Regions from separate parts of the Neobacillus oceani genome, predicted to be linked through region 1. Evidence: riboswitches for the same ligand, from Rfam matches in the RefSeq annotation. Region 1 holds a riboswitch; the other holds the start of a gene.
The links. A riboswitch is a leader RNA that binds a small molecule or an ion and turns the genes downstream of it on or off. The one in region 1 is predicted to bind cyclic di-GMP.

Region 2: it holds a riboswitch for cyclic di-GMP, as region 1 does, so the genes downstream of both, V1499_RS05140 (DUF192 domain-containing protein) here and V1499_RS18210 (hypothetical protein) in region 1, are expected to answer to the same signal.

Annotation. Positions count from the first base shown of each region.
Region 1 covers NZ_CP143543.1:3,590,393-3,595,330, reverse strand. Annotated here, with positions in the region: gene V1499_RS18215 (PQQ-dependent sugar dehydrogenase) at 1,053-2,402, opposite strand; cyclic di-GMP riboswitch class I at 2,641-2,724, shown strand; gene V1499_RS18210 (hypothetical protein) at 2,880-3,857, shown strand; gene V1499_RS18205 (hypothetical protein) at 3,952-4,668, opposite strand; gene tatC (twin-arginine translocase subunit TatC) at 4,817-4,938, opposite strand, start outside.
Region 2 covers NZ_CP143543.1:1,032,082-1,037,019, forward strand. Annotated here, with positions in the region: gene V1499_RS05120 (spore germination protein GerPB) at 1-132, opposite strand, end outside; gene V1499_RS05125 (spore germination protein) at 147-368, opposite strand; gene V1499_RS05130 (DUF418 domain-containing protein) at 577-1,764, shown strand; gene V1499_RS05135 (DNA topology modulation protein) at 1,761-2,285, shown strand; cyclic di-GMP riboswitch class I at 2,385-2,471, shown strand; gene V1499_RS05140 (DUF192 domain-containing protein) at 2,572-2,904, shown strand; gene V1499_RS05145 (Flp family type IVb pilin) at 2,929-3,105, shown strand; gene V1499_RS05150 (prepilin peptidase) at 3,312-3,827, shown strand; gene V1499_RS05155 (TadE/TadG family type IV pilus assembly protein) at 3,824-4,207, shown strand; gene V1499_RS05160 (TadE/TadG family type IV pilus assembly protein) at 4,222-4,938, shown strand, end outside.

The sequences.
Region 1 (4,938 bases):
CTTTTTTTACAAATTGCAGTGCTTCTTGGATGTCTTGGTCCAGTTTGGTCTCGTCGGCATTGTTGGATAAGTCTCGCCAGACTTTAATATCGGAACCTACGATGCCTCCGGGGCGGACAACGATTGAATTTCCTTATATACCTATTTTAATCTCCTTTAATCTAGCATCCTGTTCCAAGTAAAATCCTCAAATTGATCTCTATATGGTTATTTCCTAAAAAACAGATTTTCTGGGGTATTAGTAAAAAGATTTACCATATCGGTAAAGTGGAGAATCGGGAATGATTTTAATAAAAAACGCTCAGAGATTGAGCGTTTTTCTATACTTTATCTTCTGCTGAATAGCTTGTTAGCTAGGATGCGATTTGAGTGGTTACTTTAAGTCTCTGATTGGAATTTTGTGCTTCAAAACTGGTTTGCTGATCGTAGTTAAAATACGCCTCAAAAGAATAACCTGAAAAGCGAGACTATCAAGGCAAATCGAATTATCCTTCGTACTATTCGGCCTCTAAATCGTGTTTGTAATACAAGAGAATCACTGCCAGCAGATACAAGGGTGCCTCGAAAAGTGCCTGCCGTTGTAATAACTTCGACATCTTGTCCTATAAGACTATAGGCATGTTGCGCAAAACTTCTGTCCGACATTCTTTTCACCACCTCTCTTATTAATAGAAAATGCAGCTGAAAATAAATGGCTTGGACATTTACTCCATTGGTGGGGTTATTTTTAAGAAATCATCATTTTCCTTCACAAGCTTTTAAATTTTAAGTAAGGAATTGAAGTCCAAAGATCTATATTCCGCCATGCAATCCATTTTGGGGTAAGTTAGGAACAATTTATGAGGGATTGGAAAAGTACTGTAATATAAAAAAACAAACCTAAAAATCATAAACGCCCCCATTATCGCCGCTGTTGCGGTTCTGCCGGGGGCGTTTCTTTTTGATTCGTGTTTGCGTGACTTGGTGCGTGGAGGGGGACGGTGGATGTTGGGTATTTGCTGGCTAACTGTAGAAATAGATGGCCTTGTGTATGGGCCAATTTTTCAAAAAAATTAAGGTGAAATTTCAAAAACAGTACCTTGGTTAAAATCGGTTACTCTCATCGAGCCATAAGCCCCTAGATAGAGCCGAGTTTGGTTTTGGTTGGTTCCGAGGCTGACATAGTAGGCGGATTGGGGGCCAAAAGGATTATCAGTTTCAATGACAGTATAGTCATTCAGTTTACCGTCGGTTCTTGCGCTGGAATACGCTAAAACGCCTCGAACAGGGGCGGATTCCTTGCGGGCGAGGTCGATGAAGACGACGCGGCCGGTTAAGGCGGGGATTGTCGTCCCCGAGTAGGCCTGCACCCCGGTAAGCGCTGTACCCGCGAACCTACCAGGCCGGGTATCCCTGTGGAGATAAGTGAGCAAAGGCGGGATGCGCGTCTCGGATGTTTTTACTGTATCGTTGTAATAGGCAAATGAATGAGAAGCTGAAGTCGGATTTCCGGGGCAACTCCTTATGGCCGGTGTGGGGAACGCGCCTTCCCATCCGCGCCAGCCAAAGTTAATCAACCTGTTTTGGCCAATTTCTGCGTTTGTTTGGGCGGCCTCAACAAGCCGGGTTACCGGGATTGGCTGATATTGAATGAATGAAAAGATGGACTCCGCGAAATCCTGTCCGACATTTCCCGCATATTTAATAAACTGCTGCCGGGTCCGCTGATATGAAATGCCCGGTATATTCCGAACCCCTTTGGCGATCACGGTAAGTGTTTCCTGGATTGGGCGGGGAAGTTCGTTGAAACGCGTAACGACGGGAGGGTTGGTGATCAGCGTGTTTTTGCTTACATCGATTTCAATGATTTTACCGGCGATTTCCATGTCGTCCTGGGCGAGATTAAATGGATCATAGCCTGAACCGCCATCACCTGTTGTTAAAACCAGCTTGCCTGTTTCAGGTGAAAAGTTCAGGCTGTTGACGCCATTATGATTAAAAAAAGGCCTCCGTATGTTCAGTAATGTCCGTCGTTTTTGGGGCAGGCCATTCGATGGCAACATCCATTCTTCAACAGTATCGATATGGTCAAAACGCGTTTCCCTGTTTGTCCATCTTAGGTTTAACGTTCCTGGGTTACAAGGGTCGGGCTGAAATTCCTGAGTAAGCGCGCCGGGTCCTTGTGTTCCAGCTGCTGAATAATGAAGATAAAAGAGGCCATTCGTGTGAAATTGAGGATGAAACGCGAGCCCCACCACCCCCCGTTCGTCATATCCGCCACCCGCATGGCCCAGCTTAATAATCCGGGTGCGAATGTCCAAAAACGTCCTTAACCCATCGTCTCCTATGTAAAAAATCTCCCCTACCTGGGTGGCGATGAATAATCGTTCAACGGATTCCCTCGGAAGGGACGCTGTTTTCATTACAGTTGGTAAATTGATATTCCGTACAATCGGCTGCAATCGAACCCTAATTTTAGCCAAAGAAGGTTACCTCCTTTCATATCCTTTCCTTATATTAAGAATATGGGCAGGGTTTGAGCGTTAGTACCCAAAAAGGCAAGTCGGGGGAAGAGGGTAATTAGCACATAGAAATTAATAGAAACATAGTAAAAAAATCCTATTAATCATAGGTAAAATAGACTATAATGAAATAATTAAAATAATATTTGGGCAAACCATCTGAAAGGGTGGGACGCAAAGCTACGAGTCTAAGGCATTTGGCTATGATCGTCGGGCTGCACTTCTTTGTTTCTGTTTCATGCAGCCCAACAATTTATTAATTGTTGGGTTTTTGTTTTTCCCAAATAATAAGGGGGCTGGTTTAACAAAGAAAATGATCGCTACCACTCTAATACTACGTCAGATTGGCACACTTTTAACTTACGAGGAGAATAATTGATGAAACGGGCTAAATTTTTATTTTTAACAATCGTGATAGTTTCATTGCTGGCGGCTTGCGGTGATAGCGTTCAAAATACGAACAATGGTGAAAAAAAGGGAGATCAGGAAGTAGAGAAATTGTCTGCCAAAGCTGCTATTAAAAAGGATTCAACAGTAACAGAGATTCCTCTTCAAGTTGGCGCGCATCCCCGCTGCTGTTTAGGAATTAACGTGCAAAAAGCAGAAGTGCAAACAAATCCGGACCTGCTTATCCTCCAACTGGAAGTAAGGACTCTATTAGGTTTTCAAGAAGGAATAACGGATACGAATCTTTACTTAGGCTATAAGGATATGATTCCCGTATTTAATTTGCTTACGGAACAAGGAGTATTTGAAGGTTACTTGCATGATCCTGAGATTTTAAAAGAAGGTGAACCTAAATCGATAAAAGTGATATTCGCCGATGTGAAGGGGAAACCATTAGGTTTGTCTGTAAGGAGAGTTTTTGAAGAATCACAGGTGCAGGATGGCAGTTATCGGGATGCAGATAAGCAAGGAACTTTCGCTTATTTAGAAGATGTTAATGAAGAGATGATGCTCAGAATTGGCAGAGGGTTATTCGATAAAGTAACGAGTATTGAATTGGCTAAAACGGAGGAAGAAGTATGGGAAATCCTAACTCCTCTTTTTGATCAAGATAGTCCTCCTGAATTATACAATGTTCTTTTTGATGAAATTACCTACGGAGATTACAGTCGTTACGAAATTAAGTACCTGGATGAGTCTGTTGAATTCAAGGACAAGGGAGCTTTTATACAATATGAGGCTTCCGTTGAAATTCACTTATATGGCCAAAACGGAGCCATTGCGAGGACAAAAGGGTTCGGAGTCAGTTCGTTAATCAGTATCTCTAAAGCAACCGGTAATTATATGTTTAGCGGCTTGGATTACGATTATTTAACCGGTACAGATTCTTATTGGGATGTTGGGGAGTAATATAAAAAATCATAGAAAAATGCCTGCTCCAGATTACGTAACGCAAATGAGCAGGCATTATTAGGTCTAAAAACGATTGGAGCCGTGATAGGTCTTAGTTTTTATCCAGCCCCAATGTTTGTTTCATTTTGGAAAGGGCTTGGTCTAGAGCGACGTCTTGGACAACTGGTTTGTCGGTGTCCCATTGCTCGCCTTGTGGCAATTCGAATTGGAATCGTTCAGCATATGGGGCAGGGCGTCCCATGATATACTCAACGATTTCCTTTGCGATAAATTCCCTCGCTTCTTCTGCCGTACGTTTACCTGTAACAATTTCATGCATCATGTTTAAGGACAATGTGTTGGCGCCTTCATTGTCGCAGTGGACTGAAACTTCGCCTTTTGTCCGGTCGATTACAATGCTTCCTTCCAGCTGGGCTACCAGGCCTACTTTTTCGGCTGGTACATGATAATCGATGAATTGTTCAAGCACGTCGGTATGAGGTTCTGGAAAATCATGAGGCACCTCGTCACGATAGGCAATTGTCCGTTTCCAAGGGCCGTTCTTATACCAGATTAATTTGCTTGGAGTTGCTTCGTTTGGCGGTCCGTAAAAATCCATCGTGTTTTGGGCGGACATTTTGGACGTAGCGGGCCATTGTTCGATGATTTTCTTAGCGGTTTCCGTGTCGACTGTTGAGGTCGACCCTTTTTCCCCGCCATTTTTAGTTGCATGGAGTTTCATATTGCTGACCATAGCGGTAGCAGCTAGTTTTAATCGGGCTTCTGCTGGAGCTTTACTTGCAGCAGTTTCTTGTGAACGATGTTCCATCAGATAATCCCTCCTAAAAAGTTGATACATAGGTCTACTTCCCGATGGCATTATGATTAAACGTACGATTACGTCAGGTGCTGTTTATAGGCTAAAAATTAAAAAGGAATTTCAAAGTATTACGCTGCTTTTAAACAACCAAAACAGGTTAGCTATTCATTTGGACCTGCATACCTGTTTCAGCTTTAATTCTCTTTTTATATATAAAGTTAGAAAGAGATACACTGATTTCGTATAGCGTTAGTAAGGGAACAATGACTAAGATATCGG
Region 2 (4,938 bases), 2.0 Mb from region 1:
ACCTCCTGTATTCGCGAGATAGGAAGCGGGTTTGATGATCCCCGCACTACCGATTTGAAAAACAGAGGAATTTGAAATCCCGCCGATTCTTATAAAGTTGATTTGGATAGTTTGCTGGATATAAAAATTCATTGCCGGCCACCTCACTAGATATTGAATGCGATAGGCTGGTCAATCCCATCTGTGTCATACACATTCGTTGAACTCACGCTATTGAGGTTGCTGATCGCTTCCCCGGTATTAAAGGATCCGGCCCCTGAAAAGGTTTTTGCACTGGAGATGGGGGATAGATTGAGAACATCGCCAATGTTCATAACAGCGCTCGAACCCAAGGAAATGACCTGGACAATACCTACGATTGCTGGCATAGGCTACACCCTTTGAAATTATTCTTCTACTATCGTATGTACATAGCCCGGGAATGTGTGCAGTGTGAAAGAAAAACAGAAAATGGACGAGAAAACAAGTGCGGAATGGCAAAATCTACTATATAATTACGGAATGCCCCTAAATCTATGGGTTGGGCGACATTTTATTCACCTACATAACAATGCAAAATGGATGGGGGAATGCGGTATGGATGTTAAACTGGAACCGACAGTTGAAGGAAACCGGATTACATCATTGGATGCAATGAGAGGCTTTGCGATAATAGGGATTTATCTGGTAAATATGCTGAGCTTTCACTCCCCATATGTATTCATCGAGCCGCTGGAATGGTGGGGAAAAGGTATCGACCGGATTGCCTACATGTTTATTGACGTATTTGCCCAGGCGAGCTTTTACCCATTGTTCTCCATGCTTTTCGGGTATGGGCTTATGCTCATGAGGGAACGAGCTATTGGGCGCGGGGCCAATTTCACAGTGTTCGCCGCGAGAAGGCTGGCCTTTCTTCTTGCTGTGGGAATGGTTCACGCATTCCTTATTTGGCCGGGGGATATTTTGATTACATATGCGTGCGTCGGCTTGCTCCTGTTGTTTTTCCTGCGGTTTAGTGGGAAGGCTCTTCTTATATTAGCCCTGGCCATGTATACCATTCCAAACTTGCTTCTCGGCCTTCTTCTGTTACTGGCTGACGTGGCAGGGCCGATTGTAAACCTTTGGGAAACGTACAAAGCTGACGCGCAGCACGCACTTGCTGTATATGGAAATGGTTCGTTTCGGGAAATCACTGAAATGAGGATATCCGAATGGAACTTTCTCAACAGCCCTGAGACTATCCCAATCACATTATTCTCCATATTGCCACTCTTTTTGTTTGGAGCGGCGGTTGCGAAGCTTAGATGGCTTGAAGAGTCTGTGAGGCATTTAAAGAAATTCAAGGTAGCCGCATTTGGGTTGCTTCTGCCTGCGATGGCACTGAAAACGTTGCCGTATTATGGGTGGGAAGGCTACAGCGTGGAATTTTTCCAGGACTTTTTTGGAGGTCCGCTTCTGGCTCTATCCTATGCGGGGATGATTGTCTTGGGAGCCGGAAAATTCGAGGCCGTATCTGGCAGCCTAGCCTATGTTGGAAGAATGTCGATGACCAATTATTTGTTTCAGTCTATTTTGTCGACATTTATTTTTTATGGATATGGCCTTGGCCTTTATGGTAAGGTTTCGGCCGCACAAGGGACCCTTCTCGTTTTCGCCGTTTTCTTTCTTCAAATCGCTGTCAGTAGCATGTGGATGAAAAAATATCGGTACGGCCCGGTGGAATGGATGTGGCGGAGTTTCACGTATTTCAAGCTCCAAAAATTACGGAGGAGGGGGAATGCGTGAAAAAAATCGCTATAATTGGGAGCGGAGGGGCCGGAAAAAGTACGCTTGCCAAGGTGCTTGGCAAAAGGCTTGGTTTGAAGGTATACCATTTGGACGCCCTTTTTTGGAAGCCGGGCTGGGTTCCGATGGACCGGACCGCATTTATTCGCTTGCAAAATGGCATCATGAATGAAGAAACATGGATCATCGATGGAAACTTCGGCTCCACGATGGATGCCAGGCTGGAAAAAGCGGATACGGTCATATTCCTCCATTATTCAACAATCCGCTGTTTAGTTGGGATAGTGAAAAGAAGGATTCAGTACCAAGGAAAAACAAGGCCGGATATGGGGGAAGGCTGCCAGGAAAAACTCGATTGGAAATTTATCTCCTGGGTAGCCGGATATAACCGGAAAAAGGCTCCGTCCATCCTTGATAAGCTTCATAAATTCCGTGATAAACAAATTTATATATTTACCCGTCCTTCGGAGGTGAAAACCTTTTTAAGAGGGTTAAACGAAAAAATAATACAAAAGTACTAGGTTATTTTTGTGAAAATAGTCTATTGGTACTATATCCAACCAAATATAAACATTTTATGATGTGAGTAAGAGAACAGTCGACAAGATATGCGCGCTGTATCTCGATAAAGGCAAAGCTGATGAAAATCAGTGACGCAAAGCTACAGGGGCTAAGGCACGTTTGTGCTATGCCAGCCAGTTACCGAAAGATCAGGGTGCATCATAGGTGTGTTTATTTACCAATGACCCCCCTTTCGGTAAAGGCGGGGTCATTTTATATTTCAGGAGGTGACGAAGGTTGAAGGTCGTGAATCTGTCGAAAGGGACGGAAATTGCAGATACGGTAGACAGCGCCGACAGTTTTTTCAAAAGGTTGAAGGGCCTGATGTTTACAAAGAATCTGCCCGCGGGTCACGGCCTGCTCATACAACCCTGCCAATCCATCCACACATTCTTCATGAACTATCCAATCGATGTTGTGTATTTGGACGGAAACAACATCGTCGTGGGCATTGACGAAAAGATGGCGCCCGCAAAGATTGGAAAGGTCCGCCGGAAAGCCCGCTTAGTACTAGAATTGCCGGCGGGTACCATTCAGAATACGGACTTGAAAGTGGGACATTGTTTATCTATCAAATAATAATATTAAAGGAGCTAATCAAACATGATGAATAAAATGAAAGCATTGCTGACTGAAGAACAAGGACAAGGCATGACAGAGTACGGTTTGGTTTTGGGCGTTATTGCGATTGGGGTAGTAGCTATTCTTATCGGATTTAAAGAGAAAATTATAGCAATATTTACAGGGGTAGCAACTGAGGTTGAAAAAGTAACTCCATAATTTTTCCAAAAACCATATAATATAAAATTCATTTTTATTCAAATGGTTAGAATCAACCGTAAGGTATAAAAGGGCACTAAAACCTTTTGTTCAATTTATATAATTTTAAATGAGTATTTTGTAATGTAGTAGGAAAGCCTTGCGTTCAGGAGTCAACGTGGGGCTTTTTTTCAATAAAAGATTTACCCGGAAATGAGGTTACTGGAATGATAAACGCCATTTTACTGTTTCTGCTGCTTGCCATTTGCACGGTGACGGATGTGAGGGAGCGGAAAATCTATAACAAGGTCCTGCTGCCTTTCCTGATTGTGTCACTAGCCGTAAATGGAGTGGCAGGCGGGCTTGAAGGATTAACGAACTCCATTCTTGGGCTCCTTACCGGTTTCGGCATCCTTTTAATTCCTTACTTGCTGGGAGGAATGGGAGCGGGCGACGTGAAACTCCTCGCCGTGATCGGGGCCTTGATGGGAGCGAAATTCGTCGCGCTCTCGGCTATTTATATGGCGCTCGCGGGCGGGGTTTTCGCTCTTTTCCTTATCATTTTCCGCAAGAGCGCGAAACAATTATTAAAAGGGGTTTTTTATTCGCTAGGTGGATTGATGAATGGGTTGAAGATTCCCCTCATGTACGATAAAGATGCGATGAAACAGACATATCCTTATGGAGTTGCAATCGCGGTTGGCGCCGCCATTCAATTTTTCCGCGCCGGGATGATTTTATGAGGAAGAATGAATCCGGCCAATCATTGGTGGAGACAGCCCTTGTCCTTCCCCTTTTATTGTTGTTGGTCGTCGGGATCATTGACTTTGGCAGAGTAACATACTCTTATGCCCACCTCCACATGGCCGCCCAGGAAACAGTCCGCAAAGGGGGGCTGGGGAGGTCGGATGCAGAAATAGCATCCTTCGCGAAAAATTATGTCCGCCTTGGGGATTCGAGTAACCTAATCGTTGAAATCACTCCACCCGGCTCAATACGAAAATCCGGTGATTATGTGAAGGTGAAATTGAAATATCCAATTAAATTGTATACCCCGTTTTTATCAAGCCTCTTTCCTTCCCCGCTTTATGCGCAGACTGATTCTACAATCCGAGTTGAGTGAAGGAGGGACGGAGCATGAAGAGTTTTTTAAAAGAAGAAAAAGGAGTCGCTCTTATTTACGTCGCGATAACAATGGTTGCGCTGCTTTGCATCACGGGGCTCGCCATTGACGGCGGAATGCTGTATATGACGAAAAGCAAGCTTCAAAAGGCCGCGAACGCTGCAGTGCTCTCCGGTGCCCAGGAGCTAACCAATTCGGAGGAACAAGTCAATAAAGTGGTGAATCGGATTCTCGCCGACCATGGGGAAACTGGTTCGAAGAAAAGCCTGGACATCGACATAGACAAAAAGGTAAGAGTGGGCCTTGTAAAAAAGGTTAAGCCGGCATTCATGGGATTGTTCGGATTTGAAACAGTCAATGTCAGGGCAGCCGCCGCTGCATCGCTGGCACCAATGGGCAGGGCAAAGGGAATCGCGCCTCTTGGGGTTCATGAGGATACTCCGCTTAATTTTGGCACGGTTGTAAAGTTAAAAACGGATTCTTCTGGTTCGGTCAGCGGGGTTTTCGGCGTCCTGGGCCTTAATGGACCGGGTGCAAAGACGTATGAAGAAAATCTCCGCCACGGATATCAGCAGGAAATCAAGATTGGGGAAATCATCCCAACCGAAACCGGTAACATTGCCGGTAAGACGAGGACGGTTGTCCAGGAATTGATAAATGGATGCACCTCTGCTATCGGGGATTTATCTGACCGGGATTGCTCCCGGGTTATCCTGATTCCCGTTTATAAG